One region of the Faecalibacterium sp. OF03-6AC genome, then DNA from elsewhere that is predicted to be linked to it. Evidence: a T-box and tRNA genes for the amino acid it is inferred to sense, from the RefSeq annotation. Region 1 holds a T-box; the other holds one or more tRNA genes.
What was found. A T-box is a leader RNA that pairs with one kind of tRNA and senses whether it is charged. The one in region 1 lies ahead of pheS (phenylalanine--tRNA ligase subunit alpha), so its partner is inferred to be a tRNA-Phe.

Region 1 (14,488 bases):
AGTGGCATATCCTGCCGGAAAAAATTGCCGTGTGCGGCTTTTCAGCGGGCGGCCACCTGGCCCTTTCCGGTGCTGTGCTGGACATTCCCGGCGAAGCGGCCCAGCCCCGGCCCAATGCGGTCATTCTGGGCTATCCGGTGGTCACGGCAGGGCAGTATGCCCACTGCGGCAGCTTTGTGCAGCTGGCGGGCAGCACTGACCCGGCGGCACAGCAGGTGTTCGGGCTGGAGGATAAGATCACGCCGCAGACGCCGCCGGTGTTCGTATGGACCACCATGGAGGATGCCACCGTTCCGGTGGAGAACACCCTGATGCTGGTGAACGCTCTGCACCGGGCGGGTGTGCCCTGCGAGGCGCATCTGTTTGAAAAGGGGGTGCACGGTACCAGCATCAGCACGGCAGAGGTGGACCAGCCCAGCCGCCACCGGCATCACTGGGTGGAACTGGCAGTGGAATGGCTGGGAGACACTTTTGCCTTTTCCGTCTGTTAAGTCTGGATATATTTGAACGAACCTACAAAAAATTCACAATTAAACTGTTGACTTGCATAAGCCTTTGACGTATACTGGTCAGCAGGGACAAACTAAAGGAAGAAGGAAATACCTATGGTTATGGACCCGACCCTGCCGCGCATCTCTGTGCGCGACCTGATGATGCAGGCTTTTCTCACCGGATGGGAGCTTTCGGACAAGACGGTCTCGCAGGACGAATACCTGCAAAGCTCTATTCAGGTGATCGAAATGCTGCAGGTGGAACCGGAAAACCTTTATGCCGAAGAAGGCCTTGGCCTGCCGGACGGCGAAGAGGTGGATCATCTGGACGACTGGCTGCGTGCCGACGGCCAGTGGCTGTACTACGGTGTAGAGGAAGAAAATTTCTTCCTGATCCAGTGGTACCCGGACGAAGCCGCCGCAAAGGCAAAACTGGCCCAGCTGGAAGAACTGGGCGACGGCAAGCAGTATCTGGTAGATTTTTCCCTCAAGCGGGAGAACCCTTCCAGTGCAGAGAACTTCGGTAATTCCAATCCGGTCCAGCTCCGCTCCTGAAAACATCACCTTAAAGCGAAAGGAAATTTTGCAGCATGCAGCTTTCTGAGATCGAGCGCGAACAGCTTTATGCCATCGTAGAAAAATATGATCATCACCCGGATGTGCAGCGGATGCGGGAGTACATCCAGCACGGTTCTGTCACCACCTACCAGCATTGCAAGAATGTGGCGCTGGTGAGCTTTTGGCTCAACCGCCGTCTGCATCTGCACGCTGACGAGACCTCGCTGGCAGTGGGTGCCCTGCTGCATGATTTTTATCTGTACGACTGGCACACCACCGGTACCTTTCACGGCCTGCGCCGCCTGTTTGAGATGCACGGCTTCTCCCATCCGGGTTATGCCTGCGTCAATGCAAAGCGGGTGTTCAGCATTACCAGAAAGGAACAGAGCATCATTGCAAGCCACATGTGGCCGCTGACCTTCCGTCATGTGCCCACCTGCCGCGAAGCAGTCATCGTCTGTCTGGCCGATAAGTACTGCGCTGTGGTAGAAAGCATGTTCCAGCGTTCCCGCGCCGGGGCCGTGGTGGACGGCAGCGTGGACATCGACGGCGAAGAGTGGTAAGCCTGTTTTTACCTTTATCATTTTATCAATGGACAAAAAAGAACTCCGCACCTCACAGGGCGCGGAGTTCTTTTGTATCTTACAGCTTTTTATAGCCTTCCGGTTCATTGGCAGCAGCGCGGTATTCCATTAAGAATGTGTCCAGCCAGCGGCCGTGACAGTCGCGGGCAATGCGTTCCCGGCGGCCCACTAAGCGAAAGCCGCATTTTGTGTGCAGGGCGCGGCTGGCAGCGTTGTCCTGCAGCACGGTGGACTGCAGTGTCCAGTAGCCGGCCTTTTCTGCCTGATGGCACAGCTCGGTCAGCAGGTGATAGCCAAGGCCATGGCCCCGGAACTGCTCACCCACGTAAATACTCACCTCGGCAACGCCGCGGTAGCACCAGCGCGGGTCCACCCGGCGCAACGCCGTCCACCCGGCGATCACGCCGTCGGCCAGCAGTACCAGTCGGCATTCTTTTGCGTGGGAAGCATCCCACGCAGAATACGGCGGACAGGTGGTCTGAAAAGTGGCATGTTCTGTAGCAATGCCCTCTAAATAGATTCTGGAAACAGCGCTCCAGTCTTCCGGCTCCATGGGCCGGATCTCGATTTTGCTCATATTTCGATCCCGGCAGAAAGTGCATAGCTTTCCGCGCCCTCAACTCTCAAAAAATATCCGGCTCCAGTATAGCAGAATTTGCGGTGCGGTACAAGCGCCGTACTGCACAGAAATTTCTTTGACAAGCGGAAGGTTTGTGATACAATAAATCATAACAAAGAAAAGCACGGCAGGATACGCCGCTGCAGAACGGAGGATGTCCCAAAATGAAGTGGATCAGAACGGTGGTGTGCGCGCTGGGAATGCTGGCGTGCGTATCGCTTTCGGCATTTGCTGCAGAGTACGGCGAGCCGAACATCACAACAAAGACGACCATGAAAGAGCTGCGGGAGAACCCCAGCATCAAAGGCTCCGGCTACTATACCTACTGCAACGAATGGATCGAGGGCAGCACGCAGTACGATGATACGCCCATTGAGGGCTATGTAAGCTACGCGGCTGCCGAGGATGCCGCCGAAGGCATGAACCTTGTGATCGAAAACTACAACAGGGGCGTACAGATCACATGGCAGGTGTATACCCCGGAAGAAATTGCGGAAAATTCTTCTCTGGGCATGGTGCAGCTGTATTATTTCCCGGCTAAAACAGCCAACGCAAAGTACGCCATCGTGGTGCCCGGCAACGGCGGCAACACCACCGCAGAGCTGAACGAGGGTGCTTCCATTGCCAACCAGCTGCACGAGCTGGGCTATGCGGCCTTTGTGCTGCGGTACCGCTCTTTCCTGAATGCATCCGACAATGCGCCACTGTACGATATTGCCAACGCCGTAAAGTACCTGACCGAAAATGCAGATCAGTTTGGCGTTCAGCGCGAAAACTATGCGCTGATGGGCTTTTCTTCCGGCGGACACATCGTGGGCCTGATCGGCTCGGACAACGAAAAGTTCGGCTATAAGGCATTTGGCCTCCCACAGCCTGCAGCGCTGCTGCTGGGTTACCCCATCAACGATTTCTTTGAGGTGAAGCCGCTGTATCAGCTGGCCATTGACCCGCTGGTGCTTGGCTGGCGTTACTACTGGACCGATATTTCGGATGTGGTGAACGAAAACTTTACCCCTACCTATTTCTTCTACGGCAAAAATGATCTTTATATGCAGCGCATGTGCTACTCCCAGCAGGGGCCGCTGCTGGAGCGCAAGCTCCGGGAGAGCGGGGCTGTTTATGAGTGCCATGTGTACGAGAACGCACCCCACGCCATTGGCCCGGGCCACCACACCGATGCGGACGGCTGGATCCGGCAGGCAACGGCATTCTGGGAAAAACAGTGCAAATAAAGAGATAAACGGGGGATTGCTGTGAGAAAACGATTGAGCACGGTGATGTTTGGTATTGGCCTGATGATCCTGCTGGCACAGCCGGCGTTTGCGGAGGAGCTTGGTCAGGCCAACATCACACCGCACACCAAAATGGCAGAGATCCGCTCCAACCCCGGCATTGTGGGTGCGGGCATCTACACCTACTCGCTGGATCAGGACCGTGTGCTGGACCGGATGTACTGGGACGCGCAGCCGCTGAGCCGCCTTTCCAATCACTGGACGGCACAGGATGCGGCGGATGGACTGAACTATCTGATCCGCACCTATAACGCTGGGCAGCGGGTGACCTTCCCGCTTTATACGGCGGAGGAGATCGCGCAGGATACCAGCCGGGACGGTGTGGAACTGTATTATCTGCCGGCAGAAGGGGCGCAGGCGAACCAGAAATATGCGCTGGTGATCGGCGGTAATGCGATCGTGGTCAGTGCGGAGATCCGCGAGGGCATTTCCACTGCATGGAACCTGCACGAAATGGGCTACCCGGTGTTCGTGCTGCGCTACCGCATCGGCATGAAGGCTTCCAACAATGCGCCGCTGCAGGATGTGGTCCGCGCGGTGCAATATATCACGGAACATGCAGGACAGTTTGGCGTGCAGGCGGAGGATTATGCCATTGTAAGCTATTCCTCAGGCGGGCAGATCGCCGGACTGTTCGGCACCGACGCGGTGGGCTACAAAAATTACGGCCTGCCAAAGCCCGGTGCCATGCTGCTGGGCTACCCGGTAAACACCTTTCTGGAGTTCAAACCGGTCTATAATATCCTGCTGGACCCCGGCGTGTGCAAGCAGCGGTATTATAAAATGACATTGTCGGATTACATCACACCGGATTACCCGCCTACCTATCACTGGTACGGCAAAAACGATATGACCCTTATGACCATGTGCTGGTCGGCGCAGGGGCCTGTGCTGGAAAAGGCACTGGCCCGCAACCATGTGACGCATATCTACCATGTGTATGATGATGCTCCCCATGCAGTGGCCGCAGGCAAAGGCACCGATGCGGAGGGCTGGCTGAATGAAGCAGTTGCCTTCTGGGAGGAACAGGTCGGCTGAAAAGGAGATACTGAGTTGAAACACAGGATATGCACCGCAGCAGCCTGTATCTGTCTGCTGCTGATGATGGCGCTGCCTGCATTTGCAGCAGAGTATGGCGAGCCGGATATCACGCCGCAGACCACCATGGGCGAGATCCGCTCGAACCCCAGCATCCTTGGCGCAGGCGTTTGGACCTATTCCAAGGAGCAGAACCTGCCCGGCACTGAGGACTGGTGCAATGACCAGACGTTGGAAAAATATGTGAGCAGCTATGTGGCACAGGATTGTGCCGATGGTCTGAACCTGCTTATCCGCAATTACAATGCGGGCGTGCAGATCACCTATAAGCTCTACTCGGAGCAGGAGATCGCCGAGGACAGCTCCCGCAACAATGTGGAGTTCTATTACTACCCGGCCAGCACGCCGGATGCAAAGTATGCGCTGGTGCTCTCCGGCAACATCCTCAACCGCACGGCGGAGTTAAAGGAGTGCATCTCCACAGCTTACCAGCTGCACCAGAAAGGCTATGCGGTGTTCGTGATGCGCTACCGCGCCTACCCGGATAACGACAACAACGGACCCGTGGAGGACATTGCACGGGCGGTGAAGTACATCACCGGCCACGCACAGCGGTTCGGCGTGCAGACGGAAAGTTATGCCCTGATCGGCTATTCTTCCGGCGGACATCTGGCGGGCCTGTTTGCATCGGACGCTCTGGGCTATAAAAACTATGGCCTGCCCAAGCCCGGCGCAGTGATCCTGGCGTATCCCATCGTGCAGTTTGCCGAGATCACACCGATCTACCGTGTGGGCACAGACCCCTTTGTGTGCGGCCGGTTCTACTATGAATACAGCCTTGCCGACCTGATCACAGAGGACTATCCGCCGGTGTATTTCTGGTATGGCAGGGATGACCTGACCTTGAACCTGCTGTGCTGGCCGCTGCAGGGGCCAGCCCTCAGCAAGGCACTGGCCGCGCATGGCGTACCTTACAAAGAAGTGGTATATGACCACGCAGCCCATGGCATCAGCCTTGGCCGCGGCACGGCTGCGGATGGCTGGCTGGACGAAGCCGCTGCCTTCTGGGAAGAACAGACAAAATAATATAAAGTACGCAGATCCGGGCTTTGCAGCTGCACAGCCCGGATTTTGCAATAGGAGACATTATGGAATTTTTAGCGTTTCTTTACACGGTGCTTCTGGTGGCCATCTGCCTGATGATGGCCCTGCTGCTGTACCGCTCGGCAAAGCCTGCCGCAAACCGGGACGATGCAGAACGGAAGGAATGGCTGCGTCAGCAGCTGGAAGCGCAGAACCGCCAGATGGACGCGAAGCTGGCAGAGATGGCGCAGCAGAACCTTGCCGCTATGGGCCACATCAGTGAAACACTGCAGGCTTCGGTGCAGAGCATGAGCACCGCCCTTGCCGCAGGGCAGGGTACCCAGCAGCAGACCATGGAACAGCGCCTGCAGGGGCTGGAAGCCTCCAACGCCCGCAAGCTGGAAGAGATGCGCCGCACCCTTGCCGAGGGCATGACTGCCCTGCAGGCCCAGAACGCCCAGAAGCTGGACGAGATCCGCCATACTGTGGACGAACAGCTGCAGGATGCGTTACAGAAGCGGGTGACCGAAAGCTTCAAGGCGGTGAACGACCAACTGGAACAGGTGTACAAGGGTCTTGGCGAAATGCAGAACCTTGCCGCTGATGTGGGCGGGCTGAAACAGGTGCTTTCCGGTGTGAAGACCCGCGGTATTCTGGGCGAGATCCAGCTGGGAGCCATTCTGGAAGAAATCCTTGCCCCGGAACAGTACGACACCAACGTGGCCACCATTCCGGGCAGCACCCAGCGGGTGGAGTACGCCATCCGGATGCCCGGCGCGGACGGCGGCACGGTCTGGCTGCCCATCGACTCCAAGTTCCCCGGCGATACCTATGCCCATTTGCAGGACGCGCAGGCATCCGGCGACGCGCAGGCTGTGGAGAACGCCCGCCACGCACTGGAACTGGTGCTGCGGGCCGAGGCCAAAGACATCCGGGAAAAATATGTGGAGCCGCCCTATACCACGGCCTTCGGTATCCTGTTCCTGCCCTTCGAGGGTTTGTATGCCGAGGTGGTGAACGCGGGCCTGCTGGAAGTGCTGCAGCGGGACTATCAGGTGAACATTGCAGGCCCCAGCACCATGGCAGCGCTGCTCAACAGCCTGCAGATGGGTTTCAAGACCCTTGCCATCCAGAAGCGCTCCGGTGAGGTATGGCAGCTTCTGGGTGCAGTGAAGACCGAATTTGACAAGTTCGGGCAGGGGCTTTCCAAGATGCAGCAGCGCCTGCGCCAGACCGACGAAGAACTGGATAATCTCATTGGCGTGCGCAGCCGTGCCATCAGCCGCAAGCTGCGCGCGGTGCAGACCATGGACGAAAGCGCTGCTGCCGCTCTGCTGGAACTGGATGCTGAGCCGGGCAGGCCGGTAACGGCAAAGCTGCCGGAAAATGGAGAAGAATAATATCTCTTGCGAAATTTCTAACAATGTGCTATAATAGGAACTGTTCTTAGAAATAATTGCTGCAGTCTGCGGCATATCATAAAAAGGAGACGGAAAGCTATGAGTGTGAAGAAAATCAGCGAAGCCATTTTGGGTGTGGGCGTGGACGATACCACCATTGACCTGTTTGAGAGCCAGTATCCGGTGCCCACCGGCGTGAGCTATAATTCCTATGTCATTCTGGACGAAAAGACCGCCGTTCTGGATACGGTGGATGCCCGCGCTACCGAGCCGTGGCTGGAAAACCTGTCCGAAGCTCTGGCAGGCCGTAAGCCGGATTATCTGGTAGTCTCCCACATGGAGCCGGACCACGGTGCCAACATTGCAAAGCTGGCGGCACTCTACCCTGAGATGCAGGTGGTGGGCAACGCCAAGACCTTTTTGTATATGGAGCAGTTCTTTGGCGCTGATGCCATTGCCAAGGAGCGCCGTGTAGTGGTGAAGGACGGCGAGAGCCTGTGCCTTGGCACCCACACCCTGACCTTTGTGTTTGCCCCCATGGTGCACTGGCCGGAGGTCATGGTCAGCTATGAATCCACCGAAAAGGTGCTGTTCTCCGCGGATGGCTTCGGTCGCTTTGGCGCTGTGGCAAAGTTTGACGAAAAGGCCGACTGGGCCAGCGAAGCCCGCCGCTACTACCTGAACATCGTGGGGAAATACGGCCCGCAGGTGCAGGCGCTGCTGAAAAAGGCCGCGGCTCTGGACATCCAGACCATTTGCCCGCTGCACGGCCCGGTGCTGACCGGAGATCTGGGCAAGTACCTGAACTACTACGACATCTGGTCCAGCTACAAGCCTGAGGAGCCGGAAAAGATCCTTGTGGCAAGTGCTTCCATCCACGGCCACACCCGTGCAGCAGCCCACCTCATGGCCGAAAAGCTGCGTGCAAAGGGCGCAAAGGTCGTGGAGGTGGACCTGACCCGCACGGATGTGTCCTATGCCGTCACCGAAGCCTTCCGCTGCGGAAAGATCGTGCTGGCCTGCGCCACCTACGACGGCTTCCTCTTCCCGCCGATGGAAAATCTGCTGACCCACCTCAAGACCAAGAACTTCCAGAACCGCACGGTGGGTCTGATGGAGAATGGCACATGGGCACCCATGGCCGCAAAGCTCATGCGCGCCGAGCTGGAAAGCATGAAGAACATCACCGTGTGTGATACTGTGGTCACCATCCGCAGTGCTGCCAATGCTGCTGCCGAAGCGCAGATGGATGCACTGGCTGCAGAAATCGTGGCAAAATAAAGCACTCTGGAAAAAAACGCAAGATCCTCTGCCGACTGCCCGGCAGGGGATTTTTTTATTGAACCATGTGGAAGAGTTTGATATACTGAAAAGCAGAAGTTTATGGATGGAGGAATATCATGTCTGTAAAAATAAAAGCGGATATCAGACACTGGCTGCGGGAGTTGGATAAGAAATATTTCTTTGTGATGCTGGGCTTTGCGGTGATGGTCTATTTTCCGCTGATCAGTTTGAAGCTGACGAACACAGTGGATGGTCTGTGGACAACGGCTGAGTACATGGCGGGAGCATGGGAGCTTTCCAATGGGCGATGGTTCTGGCTGGTGACCAGTTTTATGCGTTTCAGTCTGCAGCTAGAACCCATCAATGCGGTGGTGTGCTTGGTGCTGGTTTCTCTTGGAGTCACCAGGCTTCATATGCTCTTCAAACCGGCATGGATGAGAACATCCTGCATTGACTGGCTCGCAGGTTTATGCTATGTTTCCAATGTTGTGGTCGGGTGCTATCTTTCGTTTCACTTCATTGCACCGGAGTACGGATTTTCGTTTTTCTTTGCAATGCTGGCTACAGAGCACGTGATCCGGGGAAAATCAGCCGTAAGCAGCATTGTGCCGGCAGCGGTGCTTTTGGCACTGAGCCTTGGCCTGTACCAGACGAACCTTGCCTGTTTCTGTCTGGTGCTGCTGGCCTATTTTCTCCTGCTGCTTTTCCAGAATGGAGAAAAACAAAAGATTCGGGAATATATTTGCAAAAGCCTGGCAAGTGCTGCATCCGGCGCAGTGCTGTATCTGATGATCTTAAAGATTACACTGTGGGCGACGGGAACGGCGATGGCCGATTACCAGGGTGGTGCAGATATTTCAGTGTCTGGAATTCTGAAAAATCTTCCTTCCAGCGTTGAAAAGTGCTATGAGCTTTTTTATCGGTATTTCTTTGGCACCCTTGTAAAACACAATATGCTGCAGGAAACTGCAGTTGTATTTGCTTTGATTTTTTGTGTGGTGGGTGCCGCGCTTGCGTGCAGACTGGTTCGGCTCATACGCCGGAAAGATTGGGAAAACACTTTCTATGGCACAGCAGCGCTGCTGGTGCTGCCCATGATGTGCACGGTATTTATGGTGGCAACCTCGCAGGCGTCGTTTTATATTCCCATGTCCGGAGGTCTGGCCTTGTTCCTGCCGGTCTGTTTCTGGCTATTGGACAGCAGCCAGGAGGGAGAAACAGCCTGTGATGCGTTCCGCAAATGCTGGAATAAAGCAGAAAAAGCACTGATCCTGCTTACGGCGGCTGCTGTCGTTTACGGGAGCGTATTCATGTCGGCTATCGATCAGCAGGCGATGTATGAGGGACGCAAGGCAACAAAACAAATCGCGGACCTTGTGGCCAGTGAGCTGGTGGCAGAGGGCTATTATGATTTGCCGGAAAAACTGCCGGTGATGCTGGTAGGCCGCCCCAGTGCAAACCCACTGTTCCGGACACACGTTATCTACTGGGATGCAAACGACTACGCACAGGTGGGCCTTTTCAAAAAAGAAAATGCTGCCACAATGCGCTATTCATGGAATGCGGTGTTTCGTGACCTCACACCGATGCAGTTGGAGCTGTGCAGTGATGAGGTATATGACGAACTGATCCGGACAGAAGAAATCAAACGAATGCCGACATTCCCTGAGAAAGGCTCCATGCAGGAAATGGACGGCGTATATGTGATCAAAATTTCAGAGGATTATCTGATCGATGAATAACAAATGAGCCTGAGAACATAAAACAGGACAGATGGAGAAAATAACGATGAAAGAAAAAATCGATGTACAGAAACCGGACGACCTTGGGCTGGATATATCGGATCTAAGATATTTTCTGGTGATGCTGCTGTTTTCGGCGGTAGTGTTTTTCCTGCTGATCAGCCAGCGGCTGACCAATACATTTGACGGATTGTGGAACAATACATGGTTCTTCGGCGGCTATTGGCAGGTAGTCACGGGCCGATGGCTCTGGCCGGTGATCGATGCGCTGCGGTTTGGCATCCAGACGGAACCTTTCAATTCATTGCTGACGCTTTCCATGTCGGCGCTGGCTGTTACCCTGCTTCGGAAGTTTTTTACAGAGAAGGATTCTGTCGTGACCTATCTGGCGGGTATGGCTGTTCTGGCCAGCACGGTCACTGGAATACAGCTGTCATATCGGTTTCAGTCGCCGGTGTTTGGCTGCTCTTTTTTGTTTTCTGTTCTGGCGGCAGAGCGTGTGGTTCGTGCCGCAGATTTTAGAAAAGCGGTCGTACAGGGAGCACTGCTTCTGGTCATGAGCCTTGCGTGCTATCAGACGAGCCTTGATAACTTTTGTCTGCTCCTGCTGACATATCTTCTGCTGCTTCTGTTCCGCAATGTGGACAGAGAAAAGGTCCATGCCCACATTGGAAGAAGTCTTTGCAGCGCAGCTGCAGGAATGGTTTTGTATTTCCTGCTCACAAAGCTGATCGTATGGGCATGTGGATGGCAGATGGCAAGTTATAATGGAGGAGCGGATGTTTCGGTACTTTCTATACTGAAAAATCTGCCCAATGCCATTGCAGAGACCTACCAACTGTTTGGAGCTTACTTTTTTCAGAATTACTATCGGCATAACATTCTGCAGCCGGTGGGCTTTTTCGTTTTGGTATTTCTGGCGCTGAGCATCGGACTGCTGAACCGCTTCAGAAAAATGCTTCACCGGAAAAATTGGGAATATATCCTTCTGGGAGTGGCAGCGCTGATCGTTTTGCCCATCATGTGCAATGCCATCATGCTGATCACAAGCGAGGCGGTCTGGCTTTTGCAGATGGGCGAAGGATTGAATCTGTTCGTGCCGGTATGTCTGCTGCTGCTTGAAGGGACGCGCACAAATCAGCATATGGTAAAAAAGTATGTACGTGCTGCCCGGACAGGGGCTGTAGTACTTGCGGTTTTGGTCGTCTATGGCAATGTCTGCTCTGCTGTGATCGATCAGGAAGCTATGTATGAGGGAAGAAAAACACTCAAGAGCATGTCGGATCACATCGCGGACGACCTGATGAGCAGCGGATATTTTGACGATAACGAGCAGCTGCCGGTACTGTTTGTGGGCAGACCCAGCTCGAACTCCAGTTTTATGAAGAGGGAGTATTACCTCTATGCAAATCCGTATGCGCAGATGGGCCGCTTCTGGCTGAACGATTACTCGGCCAGAGCGTCTTGGAAAGCGGTTTTCAGGGATATTACTCCGGCAAAACTCAAGCATTGCTCGGTGGAACAGTACGGAGAACTGTACAGCAGAACAGAGCTGGAACAGATGCCAGTCTATCCGCAGGAAGGATATATCCAGCAGATCGACGGTGTGGTCGTGGTAAAAATTTCAGATGATTACAAAGTTGATAAAGAGTTTGCGCCACTGATCGACCTGGGAGAATTGTTTCAGCTCATAATGGATGACATAAACGATTCATAATGGCTGCGGCTTTGTGAAAAACCTCCACCGAACGCGATTTTTGCGGAAAGCGACTGCACAGCCCTTGCAAACCACCGCAAAATGTGGTAACATAGTTCTTGGTTATAAAACCTGAATACTCCCAAACGCAGCGACGGAGAGAGTAGGCATGGCGTACACGGCAAAGAGAGAAGCTTCACCGGCTGAGAGGGCTTCCGGGTGTATCTGTGCTGAAGTTCGCTCCTGAGCGGTCTGTGCGAAACAGCAGTAGTACAGAACGGCCACGCCCCGTTACGGCGTTCTGAGAGCCGCCCGGCATCTGTGCACGGGTGGAAACCGGGTGGTACCGCGGAGCTAAGAATCAACAGCTTCGTCCCTTTTGCCTGAGAAATCGGGCAGGGGACGGAGCTTTTTTGTTGCACTCCGCTCATCAACACGAAGAATAAAGGAGAGAACATCCATGCAAGCAATGATCGACGAGCTGGCAAAACAGGCCGCTGAAAGCCTTGGTCAGGTGTCCGGCAAGGAAACGCTGGCCTCCTTCTGGCAGGAGTACCTCAGCAAAAACGGCAAGATCCCTGCCCTGATGAAGAATCTGCGCACCGTCGCGCCGGAAGAACGCCCCGCTATGGGCAAGATCATCAATGAACTCAAGGCAAAGGTGCAGGCAGATTATGATGCTGCTGCAGAACAGGTGAAGCAGGCAGAGCTTGCTGCCCGCAATGCTGCGGAGACGGTGGATATCACGCTGCCCGCCAAGACCCGCCCCATGGGCGGCCTGCACCCGCTGACCCTGATCACCAACCAGATCATCGACGTGTTCTCCGGCATGGGCTTTTCGGTGGGCACCTTCCCGGAGATCGAGGACGATGACCACAACTTCACCCGCCTGAACGTGCCCAAGGATCACCCGGCACGCGACATGCAGGACACCTTCTACCTGTCGGAGGAGTTCCTGTTGCGTACCCAGACTTCCGGCGGCCAGATCCGCACCATGGACGTTCAGAAGCCGCCCATCAAGATCCTGATGCCCGGCCGTGTGTTCCGCTCTGACTCCGATGCCACCCACAGCCCCATGTTCCACCAGATGGAAGGTCTGGTGGTGGATAAGGGCATCACGCTGGGCGACCTGCAGGGCGCACTGAATACCTTCGTGCAGAAGCTGTTCGGCGCTGACACCCGCACCCGCCTGCGTCCCTCCTACTTCCCGTTCACCGAGCCCAGCGTGGAGGTGGACGTGAGCTGCTTCGAGTGCCACGGCAAGGGCTGCCCGCTGTGCAAGCACACCGGCTGGATCGAGGTGCTGGGCGGCGGTGTCGTCAACCGCAAGGTGCTGGAGAACTGCGGTATCGACCCGGACGAGTATTCCGGCTTCGCCTTCGGCATCGGCATCGAGCGTATCGCCATGCTGAAGTATGGCATCAACAACATCGGCCTGATGTTCGAGAACAACCTGCAGTTCCTCAAGCAGTTCCACGAATAAGAGGGGAGAGAAGAGACAATGAAAGTACCTTTCAGCTGGTTAAAAGAATTTGTAGATATCGACGTTACTGCGCAGGAACTGGAAGAAAAGCTCTTCTCCTGCGGCTTTGAGGTCGAAGAGCTGATCCCGCTGGATGCCGGCATCAGCAAGGTGGTCGTCGGCAAGATCGTGGAGATGGAAAAGCAGGAGGGCACCCACCTGACCAAGTGTGTGGTGGACTGTGGCGACTACGGCCACGACATCCGCATCAGCACCGGTGCCGCTAACATGAAGCTGGGCGACTGCGTGCCCGCTGCTCTGGATGGCTCCACCCTGCCCGGCGGCATCAAGATCAAGGCCCGCAAGATGCAGGGCGTGGAGTCCAACGGTATGCTGTGCTCCGGCGAAGAGCTGGGCCTGAACGACGACCTGTTCCCGGGCTCTGAGGTCTACGGCCTGCTCATCCTGCCCGAGGATTCTGTCCCCGGCACCGACATTGCGCCGGTGGTGGGTCTGGACGACTATATCTTTGATATCTCCATCACCGCCAACCGCCCGGACTGCCAGTCTGTCCTGGGCATTGCCCGTGAGGTGGCTGCCGTTCTGGGCAAGCCCCTGCACATGCCCGCCATGGACTACAAGGCCGTCTGCGAGCCGGATGCGCCCATCACCGTCAAGGTGGAGGCTCCGGACCTGTGCCCCCGCTATATGGCACACTATGTGCGCAACATCCGCATGGGCGAGTCTCCCCGCTGGATGAAGCGCCATCTGGCTCTGTGCGGCCTGCGCTCCATCAGCAACGTGGTGGATATCACCAACCACACCCTGCTGGAAATGGGTCAGCCCATGCACGCCTTTGACCTGAACAAGGTCGCCGGCCGCACCATCGATGTGCGCCGCGCCCATGCGGGCGAAAAGATCGTCACGCTGGATGAGAAGGAGTTCACTCTGAACCCCAACAATCTGGTCATCTGTGATGCCGAAAAGCCGGTGGCACTTGCCGGCATCATGGGCGGCGCAAACTCCGGCATGGATGAGAACACCACCAGCCTGCTGTTTGAGTGTGCCACCTTCGCCCGCGACTGCGTGCGTAAGACCAGCCGCGCATTGGGCCAGAACAGCGACTCTTCTGCCCGCTACGAGAAGGGCGTGGACCGTCACTCTCCTGAACTGGGCCTTGCCCGTGCCCTGCACCTGATCCAAGAGCTGGACTGCGGCGACATCACCACACTGGAATAT
Region 2 (14,488 bases), on a different contig from region 1:
CGACCCATTCTTTGTCTTTTTCAGCATCCCATACAAGACCCTCATCCGTGGTATCGTTTATAGCAATCGTCCACGGAATCTTCTGTCCGGGTTTCAGGGTGATGGTGTCTTCTGTTTTGTTCCAGTTGCTGGAATCGCCTGCAATCTTCCGGAAGTATTTACGCTGCTCGGAAGAGTTGGTGAAATCATACACATCCGAAACAATATCGCCCTGATTCAGCTGTCCGTAGTTCGTGATCTGACAGCGTGTGCCAGATGCCACCCAAGACAAATTGGCTGTGGTCTGATATTTGATGGTTGCAGGCCCCTGAATGTTCTTTTCTTTGAAATCTACCGAGAACAGTCCGACTTCAACACCGTTTTCGGTGCGCGAATACTGATAGTTGATGGTCACCTTGTCGGTTACTTCAAGATCGGATGCATCAAAAACGTGTACGCTGTCAGCAACGATTTGCTGCAGGCGGACGCTCTTGGAAGTGTCGGCATCCCAGCGGGTGCTGCTCCAATCGTAATAGACGAGGGTGTTAAGGTCTGTTGCATTGACAGTTGTGACCCAATCCATAGTTGCGGTTTGGGTATCATGACTGCCGTTTTCCAACTGCTTACTCAGCAGGGTAGAAGGAATTTTCACGTTGGAAGAGTCGGAACCATTGATACCGGTACCTTTGATCTCACCGGTGTTATTGACGATTGTCTCGGATTCAGAGGTGTTTTCAGGTGCTTTGGTACGGTAGGTGATCTCGTAAGAATGGAAACCTTCTTCCAGAGGATAAGTAAGCAGCTTGCTGCTGTTGTCATAGATGGTGTTGTCCAGTGTGACATCGGTGGATTCTCCATCCTTCGTGACAGTGATCTTATTGTCAATGGGATCATCAGGAAGCGTATCAGTAAACTTGGCATCTTTCGGCAGATAGCGCAGAGAGGTGTCATCTTGATCGATATTGATCTTCACGGTCCAGATGATCTCGCCATTCTCAAGCTTGCCGGACTTGTCGATCAATTTTGTGGTGAGAGAGGTCTCTTTCGTTTTACTGGTGTCCTTAAAAGTGACAGTGTTTTTGACCTTCTCGTTGTTGACGTAGTCAACATTGCCGAAGTTAGTAGCCTTTACCTGATAGGTGATCGTATAGGTTCCTGCAGCGAGGGTCTCGCCCTCCTGTCCCAGTGTGATGGTTTTTGTGCTGGAGTCAGTCCCATCCGTCCAGGAAACGGTTGTGTTGGACGCACCGTTCGAACCAGAAACATCCGGCGTACCAGTATACTGGAAGTCGGCATTGGTAGGACAACGCAAGGCATCGGTCAGGGTCAAAGGAGCAGCCATGTCATCCTTTAATTTGAGCGTGACCGTGTAGTCAATGTAGGCATCATGACTATCATAACGCAGAGAGCCAGCGTCCTTGGACAGGGAATAGTTCTTTTTATCGGACGGCTTATCTTCGCTCTGATCCTTGATCGTGATCGTGATGTCTTTGCCGTTAATGGTGAACTTATTGGATTTATCTGTGCTGATTTTAGCGGTATCCCACTGAAAATCGAAAGAAACGTCGGTTTTGACTTTACTGTCTTTCGTCGTTTCCTGCTGGTTGATGTAATCTTTATCATAAGTAAAGACAACATACCAGTCTCCGTCGGCATCCTGCACGAACTCGTAGGTGCCACAGATGGTTCCGTTGGGACCGAAATAAGAGGAGTCCTTTAGACTGCCTTTTTCAGCGCCGCCATTATTCAGCTTGTCGAGACCCGCTGGAATCGGGACATATACTTTATAATTATTGGCCTTGATGCGGTCAGCCGGGATATCATGCAGATCGATAAAGCCATGAAGCTTATCGGTTACGGTACTCTCTGTGACGTCAGAGTAGTCGGAGTCCTGCAGCTTCTGAATCTTGAAATCGGTCACATACTGAGAACCATTCAGCATCTTTGAAAAATCAAGATCAGTGCCATCCATCGTATCCGCTCCGCTCTCCGCGGCCTGCACAGATGCCACGGGGATCATGCCGGTGAGCTGGGACGGCGCAAGGGACACCTCGGACACCTTGCCGTCCACGTTGCCGGAGATGACCGTCAGCGTGCCGGAAGCTTCGTCCACAGCCGACACGATGCCCACGGTCTCACACGAGACAGTGCGCTCTTCGGTCTGCGGCTCGGCCGCTGCCGGGGCGCTCAAAGCCTGCAGCAGCTCGGTGTCAGCATCCGGGGAAAGGTCCTCGATCTGCGGCTCGTCTGCCACAGCGACCGTCTCGGTCGTGGTGGCGTTATAGAACACGATATCACCGGGCTGCAGGCCAGTAACAGACATGTCTGCGTCCATTTCATAGGCCGCAATGTCGCTGTCCGGGTCCAGCAGATAACCGGTGGAACGCAGCTCGCTGCGCAGGGCCAGCGTACTGGCGCGCTGAGGGATCGCGCTCTGCGGGATATTTGCATAGTTCAGGCAGTAGGACAGGAACATCACGTCCCACTCGCCGTAGGGGTTGCCGTACCACTGGCCGTAGCGGGTGTAGTAGCGCAGGGTCTCGCCGTCATCGGTATCAAGCTTGAAATTTTTCTCGCTCTGCTCATAGCCCAGTTGACCCTGTGCCACGGTGAGCAGGTCTTCGTTCCACATGCCGGTCAGGGCCGTGCCGGTCTTGTCCAGCCAGTCGTCCTCGTCCTGCGTGTCGTCCATCGGGTCGGACAGGCAGTTCACCGTGTGGTGATGCTCCGGCAGGCCGCAGACCAGCACTTCCTCGTAGCAGGCATCGGTGTGGTGGTGCACCGGGGTCTCGATCACAGGATCGACCACCACGGGCTTTGCGGCCACCGGCTCCTCAAACAGGGCCACCGGATCATAATCGGGGTTCACTTCTTCTACAAGCTCGCCCTCTTCCAGACCGCACACCAGCTCATAGGTGGTGGTGTAGCAGCTGTCGTCGTGGGTGTGCTCGAACAGATCACAGATCAGGCTGCCGTCCTCGGGGTCAAAGCAGTCGTCGGTGTGGGTGTGCTCTTCTTCCAGGCAGGTCAGCTCCTGCACTTCCTGATAGCAGTCGTCGGTGTGCTCATGGGGCACAAAGATGTACTCCGGCTCTGCGGAATAGGCTGCAATGCCGGGATCATCCGCATCCACGCCGAACGCAGCATCATCCATGCCGAATGTATCATCAAAAGACATGCCGTCGTCCGTCATGGTAGCGTTCCAGTCCTCCGGTTCGCCTTCCTCATAGCCGCACACCAGCTGCTTTTCATAGCAGGCAGCGGTGTGCTCATGCTCCAGCTCGCCGCACAGATATTCGGCCGTTTTGGCAATGCCCACGCCGTGCAGCTGCCAGTTCACGAACAGGCTGGTGGTCAGCGCCAGTGCCAGCAGCAGCGCAGTATAGCGTCTGGCGCGCTGGTGGTTCCGACGGAACTTTTCCTGATATTCTTTCACAATATCCCGCATGATTCCTAAACCTCCTTAGTGGATCAACGCGAAACTGGACAAGGGCCATACCCGCAAAAAAACCTTGCCCACGATCTGACTTTTTTCCACACAGCCGATCACACTGCTGCGGCTGTCAATGGAGGTGGCCCGATGGTCACCCAGTACGAAATACCGGTTTTCCGGCACCTGATAGGGAAATTTGATGTCGCATTCGCCCAGAGCCAGTTCATCTACATAGGGTTCATCCAGCGTCTGACCGTTCACAGTGACCACACCGTCCTCGTCCAGTTCGATCACATCACCGGGCAGGCCGATGATGCGCTTGAGCAGAAGTTTGTTCTGCCAGTAAAATCCGCAAAGGTCGCCGGTCTTCATGTCGCTGCCTTTGACCAGCAGAATGATGTCCCGGTCCTGCAGAGTGGGGTTCATGCTGTCGCCGGAGACCTGCAGCACCGGCAGAAACAGGGTGGCCAGCAGCACGGCAACGGCCGCGACCACCAGCAGCGTGTAGACCGTGCTGCGCAGCACCCGCATATAACGGCTGCGGTAGGCCAGACGTTCGCGCTCTGCTTCCACCTCTGCTGTGGATGGAATGGGCGTGAACCTGATCTTTTGCTCTTTCATTTGGCACGCTCCTCCGGCAGGAATTCCGTGCTGTGATAGCCGTCCAGCAGTTCGCTGGCCCGGTGGTCAAAAGCGGCCCAGCGCTGTTGGATCTCCTGCTGCGTCCGGGCAAGCATTGCCTTGCAGTCCGCTTCGGTCTGGGCGCGCTTGCGTGCGGCGGCTTCCACTTCCGCGTCGCACTGCTGCTGGGTGCGGGCCTTCAGGTTCGCGGCCTCAGTCTGTGCCTGTGCAAGGATCTGCTGGGCTTCGGCTTCCGCCTGAGCGCGCAGAGCGCTGGCGGCGGCATTGGTGTTTTTGTTTGCTGCGTGCACCGATGCAACGTATTCATCGGCCGCAGCCTGCGCCGCTTCAAACACCTTGTTCAGCTCCAGTGCAGCCTGCGCAATGGAACCTGCGTTTTCAATATGGATCTGCCGTTCCTGCAGCTGGGCAGACAGGGCAGCGTTTTCTGCCCGGAGCTGGTCCTCGCTCTGCTTGAGCGCCAGAATGATCTCGACTAATTCGGTGCGGCGCATGTGCCGCAGTTCACGGTCCGGCATAATGATCGATTTCTCCCGCAAAAAGTGGTCGGATCAGGCGAACGAAAACTTTCGACAAATCCGAAAATTTTCGCACCACAAAACCACATTTGATATATTAGTTTTCGACGTGACAGCGCCAGTTTGATGGATAAACTTCTACCCTGTATGTTAGCACAACATGCGCAACAGAAGCGTAACAAAAATGCTTTTTCTGTGCATTTTTTTGCCAAAGAATAAAAAAATTGTTTCTTTTGATGTAAACGATTACGCCGGATACACCGGACTGAAAATGCATTAAAAACAAAAAGAACTGTCCCCACAACGGAAACAGTTCTTGAAAAACAGATGAAAATAGAAGCCGGATCAGAAGCTCTTCAGCAGATCGCCCAGAGTCAGGAAGGACTGGTAGATCACGTTGACATTGTTGATGATGGAGCTTGCACCGGAGAAGATACGGGCAATGGCGTTGAACACCTTACCGATATTCAGGAAGCTGTTGTAAGCGTCGCTGGCACCACCGTCCAGATAGACCATTTCCTCTTCGCTGATGGAGGCATAGTTTGCAGGCAGTTTCATAGTAGACATGGAGATTTTCCTTTCTATTGATAAAATTGATACAGTGCGTGGAAAGACTTAAATAAAGGCAGCCACGGCCAGCGTGGTGATCAGAGCACCGGCTACCGCCAGAACGCTCAGAACCGGGCCGTCATCGTATTCCTGCGCGGTCTGTTCCGGCTGAGCGGGTGTGGATGTGCTGGTGGAAGTGGTGGCGTTTTTCACGGTCCAGTGTGCGTACACAGTGGTATCACCGGTAAACACCGTAGAGGTGCTGATTTTTGTGCCGCCCACCGGCTCGGTATACCAGCCGTCAAAGGTGTAGCCTTCCAGCGTAGGCTGCGCGGGCAGGGCACTGAGTTTGCCGCTCAGATTGGTGGTGACTGCCACAGCGGAGCTGCTGCCGCCCATGGCATCCAGACCAATGGTGTAGACCTGCGAATCCTTGTCTTCTGCGGCAAAGGCAGAGGGCAGTGCACAGCAGAGCAGTGCAGCGCTGAGCAGACCGAGGACCAGCATTTTCAAGATCTTTTTCATATGACTCCTCGCTTTCCTGACGAATTGGGATGTGGTGCCTGCCGGGAACGGAAACACCAGAACAGACCTCGATGTCCCCGCCATGAGGCAGTAGACGAAAAAGCCGGGAAGAGGAGGTTTATTCAATCCTATATTTACCACATATAATGCAACAAAAGTGCAACAAAATGGGCGTATTTTGTTGCTATGATGAAAAAATTGGTTTTTCACAAATTGCAGGCTGCAAAAGGCATCACAGAGCCGCCGCAAAAGCGGAAAAGCGGAAAAGTGGAACCTTCCCCTTGTGGAAAAACAAAGAATATGGTATAATACCTTGCATGATGCGCCATCGCCAAGCGGTAAGGCAGGGGACTTTGACTCCCCCATCGTAGGTTCGACTCCTGCTGGCGCAACCAAAAGCCCCGTCATCCTGAAAAGGCTGACGGGGCTTTTTGCGTCACTTTTCCACAAAATGCGGCTGAACGGTACAAAGCTCAGCGGCGGCGGATCTTTCTGGTGGGCTTGCGGCGGTTCCAGTTGTTCAAAAGGACCCACGCAAAGTAGATGATGATGGAAATAATACTCAATGTTATTACAACTTTGAGGTACAGACTGCCTAAGAATTCCTGAAAACGCGCCACAGTGAACAGCAGTGGGTTGCGGCTGACATCCTGCCCGGCGATCAGGTCCACCACGCCAATGGTCTCACCGGCAAGCTTCAGCTCCACGGTGCCCACCACATCGCCCTGCTGGACGGGGGCACACACGTGATCCGGCAGGTGGAAATATTTCTGGGTCACGCTGCCGTCGCCGGTGGAGGGCAGCAGGGTCATCATGCTGTCGGCGGGATACAGCTGCAGGGAGCTGGTATCGGAGGAATACTTCACCGGGATCTCAGCCAGCGTAAGGTCGGTATCCAGCGCGGCCTGAATGGAAAAGCTGTCGAACACCCAGTCCATCAGCTTCACGGTCTCGCACAGGGCCGGGCGGCGATTGGCGTAGCCGAAATCGTCGCAGGTGTCCGGGCTTTGCATCACGCAGAAAATATAGGTGGCACCATCCTTATTGGCCCATGAAACATAGCTCTGATTGCCACTGTCGTTTTTGAATGCGGTCACATCGCACATGCCGCCCTGCATGGCGCTGCGGTAGTATTTGCCGCCGCTGGATTTGCTCAGCGCGGCGTTCTGGCTGACCAGAACAGACGAAGAACGGTGTTTTTCTTTGGCGGGCATGGTAAAGCTGGGCGCACCGGAAACCTCCACAAAGGCATCAAAGCTCATCAGATAGCGCAGGATCAGGTACATATCCACGGCACAGGTCACGTTGCCGCTGTCGATGCCGCAGGCATCCGTCCATGTGCTGCCGGTGGTGCCGATGCGCTGGGACAGGGTGTTCATCTGGCTCACCCAGCCCGCGAGGTCGCCGCCGGAAAGGGCATAAGCAAGGCCCATGGCGGCTTCGTTGGCGTTGCGGGTCAGCATGGCGTACATGGCTTCGCGGTAGGTAAAGGTCTCGTTGGAGCGCATATCGGCGTTGTTGGTGTTATAAACGTAATCCGAGATGGCAAAGGGCATCTGGAAGGTGTCGTCCAGATGGTCGGCATAGTTGGTCAGCAGCAGGGCGATGGTCATGTACTTTGTCAGACCACCGGCGGATACCTGCTTTGTGCTGTCCTTATCATAGACGATGATATTGGTATCGGTGTTGACGATATAGGCACTCTGTGCCTGCACCTGATAGACCGGGGTGGGGTCGAACATAGCCCCGGCGGGCAGCACAAGGCAGCTGAACAGGACAGCGAACGATAAAACCAGCGCAAAAATACGTTTCATGTGGACAATTCCTTTAAAAAGCGATAATATAAAACAACAGGCAGCACGGCACAGGTGCAGTGCGCCGGATAAGAACGAGATCACAGCGGAAGGCTGTATTCTTTATAATAACAGGTTTGGCGGGGTGTGACAAGGCTTATTGTGCCGATTTCACATCCGGTCAGGGAGGACAGGAATGGTATATCTGACAGGGGACACCCACGGCGACATCGACCGCTTCAAGCACGGCAAGCTGCGCTGGCTGGGCAAACGGGATACCGTGGTGGTACTGGGCGACTTTGGCTTTGTGTGGGACGGCAGCAAGGAGGAACAGAAAAAGCTGGATTGGCTGCGCAAGCGCCCGTATACCCTGCTGTTTCTGGACGGCAGCCACGAAAACTACGATCTTTTGAAGCAGTATCCCACCGAGGAACGCTTTGGCGGCAAGGTGCAGGCACTGGGCGGCAATGTGTACCATGTGTGCCGCGGCAGTGTGCTGGAATTGGAGAACAAAAAATACCTGTGCTTTGGCGGTGCGGAAAGCCAGGATGTGGAGGATCGGGAACCCGGCGTGAACTGGTGGAGGGAAGAAATGCCTTCGGAGGAGGAATACGCCTTTTGTGAGGAGAACCTTGCAGCGTGCGATTACAAAGTGGATTATGTGCTGACCCACGATGCGCCAAGCAGATTTTTGGATTTTACCGCCCTTGCCAGCGGCGAGACCAACCAGCTGCACAGCTTTCTGGATAAAATTTTGTTGAAGCTGACCTACGACAAGTGGTTTTTTGGCTGCTACCATAAGGATACCCAGCTTTCCACCAAAAGCCGCTGCGTGTTCTGCGATGTGATAAGCATGGGCGAACGGCACGCAAAGCGTTCCGTTCGATAACAGGGGCCGCTGCACCAGCCGTGCAGCGGCTTTTGCAATTGCTGTTGCTTGTGCGCAAAAAACCTCCGGATCAGTTCATGGCTCCGGCTTTCTCGAACATCTGCTGCACCTGCTGTTCCAGCAGTGCGTGCTCCGGCGCTTCCAGCAGCGGGTCGTCGGCCAGCATGGCAATGGCTTCCGCCTGCGCAGCGTGCAGGGTGCGGGTGTCGTTCATCAGGTCGGCGATCTGCAGGGTGGGCAGGCCGTGCTGGCGGCTGCCGAAAAAGTCGCCGGGGCCGCGGGTCTCCAGATCGTACTGCGCCACCGCAAAGCCGTCCGTGGTGCTGCACAAAAATTTCAGCCGCTTTTGTACGTTTTCGCTTTGGTTGTCGCTGACAAGAAAGCACCAGCTCTCCGCTGCACCGCGTCCCACGCGGCCGCGCAGCTGGTGCAGGGCGCTCAGACCGTAGCGCTCTGCGTTTTCAATCACCATTACGCTGGCATTGGGCACATCCACACCCACCTCAATGACGGTGGTGGACACCAGTGCGTCCAGCCGTCCGGCTTTGAAGTCCTCCATCACGGCAGCTTTCTCCTTGGGTTTGAGCTTGCCGTGCATCAGGCCTACCCGGCGCTCCGGCAGCAGGGCCTTGGCAATGTCCTCGTAGTAGCTCTTAACGGCGTTCAGCCCGCCATCCGGTGTGTCCTCGATGGCGGGGCAGACCAGATACACCTGCCGCCCGCGCCCGATCTCCTGATCGAGAAAATGGTAGAGGTCGCGTCGCTTTTTGCCGGTGATGCAGCGGGTCTTGACCGGTGTGCGGCCCGGCGGCAGCTCGTCCAGAATGGAGATGTCCAAATCGCCGTAGATGAGCAGGCCCAGCGTGCGGGGAATGGGCGTTGCGCTCATCACCAGCAGGTGCGGATTCGCGGCCTTTTCGGCCAGCATTCCGCGCTGCCGTACCCCAAAGCGGTGCTGCTCGTCGATCACGGCAAGACCAAGCCGGGCAAACTCTACGCCTTCGCTGAGGATGGCGTGGGTGCCCACCACAAGGTCGGCTTCGTCGTTCCGGATGGCGGCAAGGGTGGTGCGGCGTGCAGCGGCCTTCATGCCGCCGGTCAGCAGGGCCACCCGCATCCCGAAGGGGGCAAGCATCCGGTTCAGGCCTTCGGCGTGCTGGGCGGCCAGAATTTCTGTCGGGGCCAGCAGCGCGGCCTGATACCCCGCCCGGATGCAGGCCCAGATGGCGGCAGCCGCCACCAGCGTTTTGCCGCTGCCCACATCGCCCTGCAAAAGGCGGTTCATGGAAGTCTCGCCCGCCATGTCGGCCAGAATCTCGCTCACGGCCCGGCGCTGGGCTCCGGTGGGGGAAAAGGGCAGGCTGGCCCAGAACAGGGACGGGTCGGCAAGCTGCATGGGCGCACCGGTGGCAGCGGCACCCCGGTTTTTCATCCGGCCAATGCCCAGCTGCAGAACCAGAAGTTCTTCATAGATCAGCCGCCGCCGGGCTGCATAGGCCTGCTCTTCGGTGGCGGGGCAGTGGATGGCCCGCACGGCATCTGCCTTGGAGAGCAGACGGTATTTTGTCAGCATTTCCGGCGGAAGAGGGTCGGGCAGAAGCTCTGCATGGGGCAGCAGCTGCCGCACGCACTTGGCGATGGCATTGCTGGTCAGGCCCTCGGTCTGGGGGTAGACCGCTTCAAAGGGAGAAGCCTTAATCTGCTCGGCGGTGCGCACCTGCGGGTTGACCATCTGGCGGCGCAGCATCCCGCCGGTAACGATGCCCTGAAAATAATATTCCTGCCCCAGCTGCAGCTTCTGGGCGGCATAGGGATTATTGAACCATGTGATCTCCAGACTGGACACATCGTCCCCGGCAGTGATGCGCTCCATCCGCCGCCCGCCCGGCAGGATACGCCCGCCGGGTTTGGCGAACACCTCGGCCCTGACGACGCACTCCACATCGGTGGGCGCTTCGGCGATGGAATAGGGTTTGGTGAAGTCGATATATCTGCGCGGGTAGTGGCACAGCAGGTCGGCCAGCGTCACGATGCCCAGCTTCTCGAACCGCTCAGCGGTCTTGGGGCCAACGCCCTTCAGGTAGCGCACCGGCGTATCCGGGGTGAGGGTGGTATGGTTTTCGGCGGGCACAGGCATCAGCTCCTTTGCAAAGTAGTATAGCCATTGTAGCACCTTCCCGTTTGCAAATCCAGCTAAACCGGCGATAATCATTCCGGGAACAACGCAAAACAAAAAAAATCCCGGAAGCCGAAGCTTCCGGGAATCTTTTGGAGGTGACGACCAGATTTGAACTGGTGGATGAGGGTTTTGCAGACCCTTGCCTTACCACTTGGCCACGTCACCATATTTAGGAGTGAATTTCCACTCCTGTTGGAGCGGCCGACGAGGCTCGAACTCGCTACCTCCACCTTGGCAAGGTGGCGCTCTACCAGATGAGCTACGGCCGCATATTCGGTGCATTTTACCTTGCACCCATCATTTCTGATGCCCTGAAAACAAGTTTCAAAGTAGGTGAAAGCTTGCGCTTTCTTGGTGGCGACCCGGATCGGGCTCGAACCGACGACCCCCAGCGTGACAGGCTGGTGCTCTAACCAACTGAGCTACCGGGCCATATTGGAGCAACTGTTGCTGCTCCGTTATGGAGCGGCCGACGAGGCTCGAACTCGCTACCTCCACCTTGGCAAGGTGGCGCTCTACCAGATGAGCTACGGCCGCATATTGGAAACCCTGCTGGGTTTCCTTGACTGGTGCCTCCGATCGGAATCGAACCAATGACACGGGGATTTTCAGTCCCCTGCTCTACCGACTGAGCTACAGAGGCGCACCGGACGATGATTATTATACCTGAAATTTCGATTTTGTAAAGGGGTAAATCCAAATTTTTTTCAGAAAATTGAAACTTTCTTGATTTTGGTCGCTCCAGCGCGTAAAATAAGAATGACTTTTTCAACCTGCTTTCGGCACATCCGGCACAGGACGTGCTGTGTGCGGGCGCGCCAAACAGAAATTGACAAATTCAACAACCTATGGTTTAATGAAAATGAAATGATTCAGGCGCTTTTGCCCTTTTTCTCTGTGTATACCTATATTATAGTAAGAAAAGGGCAGAGGCGTTTTATGATTTGACTACAGACGGCCCGCTTTTTGCAAGAAAGGCCGGGCCGGGAGGAGCAGCATGGCAAAAAAACAGGAATATGGCAACGAGAGCATTACTTCTTTGAAGGGTGCCGACCGTGTGCGTAAGCGCCCGGCCGTTATCTTTGGCTCAGACGGCGTGGAGGGATGCGCCCACTCCATCTTTGAGATCGTCTCCAACTCCATCGACGAAGCCCGCGACGGCCACGGCGATACCATCAACGTGACCCGCTGTAAGGATGGCAGCGTCATCGTTGAGGACTTTGGCCGCGGTATGCCCGTGGACTGGAACAACGGCGAGGGGCGCTACAATTGGGAGCTGTTGTTCTGCGAGATGTATGCAGGCGGCAAGTATGGCGAGGGTGAGGATAACTACGAGTTCAGCCTTGGCTTGAACGGTCTGGGCCTGTGCGCTACCCAGTATGCTTCTGCATGGATGACCGCCGATATCTACCGTGACGGATACCACTATCACCTTGATTTTAAAAAGGGCGAGAATGTGGGCGGCCTGCAGAAGGAAGCCTACAAGGGCCGCCGCACTGGCAGCATCATTCACTGGAAGCCGGACGACGAGGTGTTCACCGACATCGATGTGCCCGGCAGCTACTATAAGGATACCCTGCGCCGTCAAGCGGTGGTCAACGCAGGCCTGACCCTGAACTTTACCGATGAAAAAGAGAAAGACCCTGCCACTGGCAAGGCGTGGTACGAGAGCTGGTGCTATGAGCACGGCATCGCGGACTATGTGGCCGAGGTGGCAGGGGAGGATACCCTGACCCCGGTGTTCAGCTGCGAGAGTGAGGCATCCGGCCGAGACCGCGAGGATCAGCCGGATTACAAGGTGCGCATGAGCGCGGCGTTCTGCTTCTCCAATAAGGTGCAGATGCTGGAATACTACCACAACTCTTCCTGGCTGGAGCACGGCGGCAGCCCGGAGCATGCGGTGCGCACCGCCTTTGTCTACCAGATCAACAAGTACCTGAAGGAAAAGAACCTCTATAAAAAAGGTGAGAGCGCCATCAGCTTTCAGGATGTGCAGGACTGCTTGGTGTATGTCTCGTCCAGTTTTTCCACCCGCACCAGCTACGAGAACCAGACCAAAAAGGCCATTACCAATAAGTTCGTCTCGCAGGCTATGACCGACTTCCTCAAGCATTATCTGGAAGTGTATTTTCTGGAAAAGCCGGACGAGGCCCAGAAGATCTGCCAGCAGGTGCTGGTGAACAAGCAGAGCCGCGAGCACGCGGAAAAAACGCGCCAGAGCATCAAAAAAACGCTGTCCACCCAGATCGACCTTGCCAACCGGGTGCAGAAATTCGTGGACTGCCGCACCAAGGATGCATCCCGCCGCGAGCTGTATATCGTGGAGGGCGATTCCGCTATGGGTGCGGTCAAGTCCAGCCGCGACAGTGAATATCAGGCCATCATGCCCATCCGCGGCAAGATCCTGAACTGCCTGAAGGCCGACTATGCCCGCATCTTTAAATCGGATGTCATCGTGGATCTCATCAAGGTGATGGGCTGCGGCGTGGAGCTGGGCGGCAAACACAACAAGGAGCTGGCGACCTTTAACCTCGACAATCTGCGGTTCAATAAGATCGTCATTTGTACCGATGCCGATGTGGACGGCTACCAGATCCGCACGCTGGTGCTCACCATGCTCTACCGCCTGACCCCGACCCTGATCGAGAAGGGCTATGTGTATATCGCAGAGTCGCCGTTGTATGAAATTACAACGAAAGAACGAACTTATTTTGCCTACACCGAGCCGGAAAAGACAGCGTTTCTGGAAGAGATCGGCGAGAAAAAATACACCATCCAGCGCTCCAAAGGTCTGGGTGAGAACGACCCTGAGATGATGTGGCTGACCACCATGAACCCGGAGAGCCGCCGTCTGATCAAGGTGATGCCCACTGATGTGGTGCAGACCGCGCAGGTGTTCGATATCCTGCTGGGCGATAACCTTGCAGGCCGCAAGGAACACATTGCGCAGCACGGCGCAGAATATCTGGACGATCTGGATGTGAGCTGATGATTTTAAATTGCCTCCGCTTGCGCTCTGGCAATGACAGAGGTAACGTTATTTTAATTTGGTGATTTGTCGCAGCCTGCGGGCTGCTCCAAATCACGTTTTCACGAAGAAGGCCCCAACGGGTCACGGCATTTTAAGGGAAAAATGCAGAAAACCGGAACGGCTCCATCTGTGAAAGAGCAGCTCAGGATGGCCCGCAGGCCATCCTGAGCTGCAAAAATAAAAAATATTTTCCGCTGAATATGGGCAGAGCGAGAGCGGCGCCCATTTAAAATCGTCAAGAGGTTAGAAGATGCCTAGAAAATCGACCAAGAAAACCTTCAAGCCGGTGCGCCCGCAGTTGGGCGACGGTGTTGAAATTTTAAATGCTGGCAGTGTGCTGGAGGACCCCATCACCCGCACGCTGGAAACCAACTATATGCCCTACGCCATGAGCGTTATCGTCAGCCGCGCGCTGCCAGAGATCGACGGCTTCAAACCGGCGCACCGCAAGCTGCTGTACACCATGTACGAGATGGGCCTGCTCAAGGGCGCACGCACCAAGTCTGCCAACATCGTGGGCAGCACCATGCACCTGAACCCCCACGGCGATGCCGCCATCTACGACACCATGGTGCGCATGGGCCGCGGCAACGAGAGCCTGCTGGTGCCCTTTGTGGACAGCAAGGGTAACTTTGGCAAGGCCTACAGCCGGGATATGTCCTGCGCTGCTGCCCGTTACACGGAGGCAAAGCTCGAGGGTGTGTGCGAGGAGCTGTTCCGGGATATCGACAAGGAGACCGTGGACTTTGTGCCCAACTACGACAGCACCACCACCGAGCCTACCCTGCTGCCGGTCACATTCCCCACCATTCTGGCAAACAACACGCTGGGCATCGCGGTGGGCATGGCCTGCAACATCTGCTCGTTCAATCTGGCAGAGCTGTGCGCCACTACCGTGGCCCTGATGAAGGACGAGCACCACGACATCTCCACCACCATGCCCGCCCCGG

Region 2: it has a tRNA-Phe gene. The T-box ahead of pheS (phenylalanine--tRNA ligase subunit alpha) is inferred to sense a tRNA for this amino acid. The anticodon was not compared.

What each region holds. Positions count from the first base shown of each region.
Region 1 covers NZ_QUEN01000001.1:1,383-15,870, reverse strand. The annotation lists gene DXA66_RS00065 (alpha/beta hydrolase) at 1-491, shown strand, start outside; gene DXA66_RS00060 (hypothetical protein) at 606-1,046, shown strand; gene DXA66_RS00055 (HD domain-containing protein) at 1,082-1,612, shown strand; gene DXA66_RS00050 (GNAT family N-acetyltransferase) at 1,692-2,210, opposite strand; gene DXA66_RS00045 (alpha/beta hydrolase) at 2,417-3,484, shown strand; gene DXA66_RS00040 (alpha/beta hydrolase) at 3,506-4,582, shown strand; gene DXA66_RS00035 (alpha/beta hydrolase) at 4,598-5,668, shown strand; gene DXA66_RS00030 (DNA recombination protein RmuC) at 5,731-7,065, shown strand; gene DXA66_RS00025 (FprA family A-type flavoprotein) at 7,165-8,346, shown strand; gene DXA66_RS00020 (glucosyltransferase domain-containing protein) at 8,466-10,091, shown strand; gene DXA66_RS00015 (glucosyltransferase domain-containing protein) at 10,138-11,808, shown strand; T-box leader at 11,930-12,168, shown strand; gene pheS (phenylalanine--tRNA ligase subunit alpha) at 12,248-13,270, shown strand; gene pheT (phenylalanine--tRNA ligase subunit beta) at 13,289-14,488, shown strand, end outside.
Region 2 covers NZ_QUEN01000013.1:11,185-25,672, forward strand. The annotation lists gene DXA66_RS12525 (SpaA isopeptide-forming pilin-related protein) at 1-3,427, opposite strand, end outside; gene lepB (signal peptidase I) at 3,443-4,033, opposite strand; gene DXA66_RS12535 (hypothetical protein) at 4,030-4,572, opposite strand; gene DXA66_RS12540 (hypothetical protein) at 4,918-5,139, opposite strand; gene DXA66_RS12545 (InlB B-repeat-containing protein) at 5,188-5,646, opposite strand; tRNA gene DXA66_RS12550 (tRNA-Gln) at 5,968-6,041, shown strand; gene DXA66_RS12555 (D-alanyl-D-alanine carboxypeptidase family protein) at 6,120-7,460, opposite strand; gene DXA66_RS12560 (metallophosphoesterase) at 7,636-8,328, shown strand; gene recG (ATP-dependent DNA helicase RecG) at 8,399-10,459, opposite strand; tRNA gene DXA66_RS12570 (tRNA-Cys) at 10,598-10,672, opposite strand; tRNA gene DXA66_RS12575 (tRNA-Gly) at 10,701-10,776, opposite strand; tRNA gene DXA66_RS12580 (tRNA-Asp) at 10,863-10,939, opposite strand; tRNA gene DXA66_RS12585 (tRNA-Gly) at 10,969-11,044, opposite strand; tRNA gene DXA66_RS12590 (tRNA-Phe) at 11,075-11,150, opposite strand; gene DXA66_RS12595 (type IIA DNA topoisomerase subunit B) at 11,505-13,496, shown strand; gene DXA66_RS12600 (DNA gyrase subunit A) at 13,789-14,488, shown strand, end outside.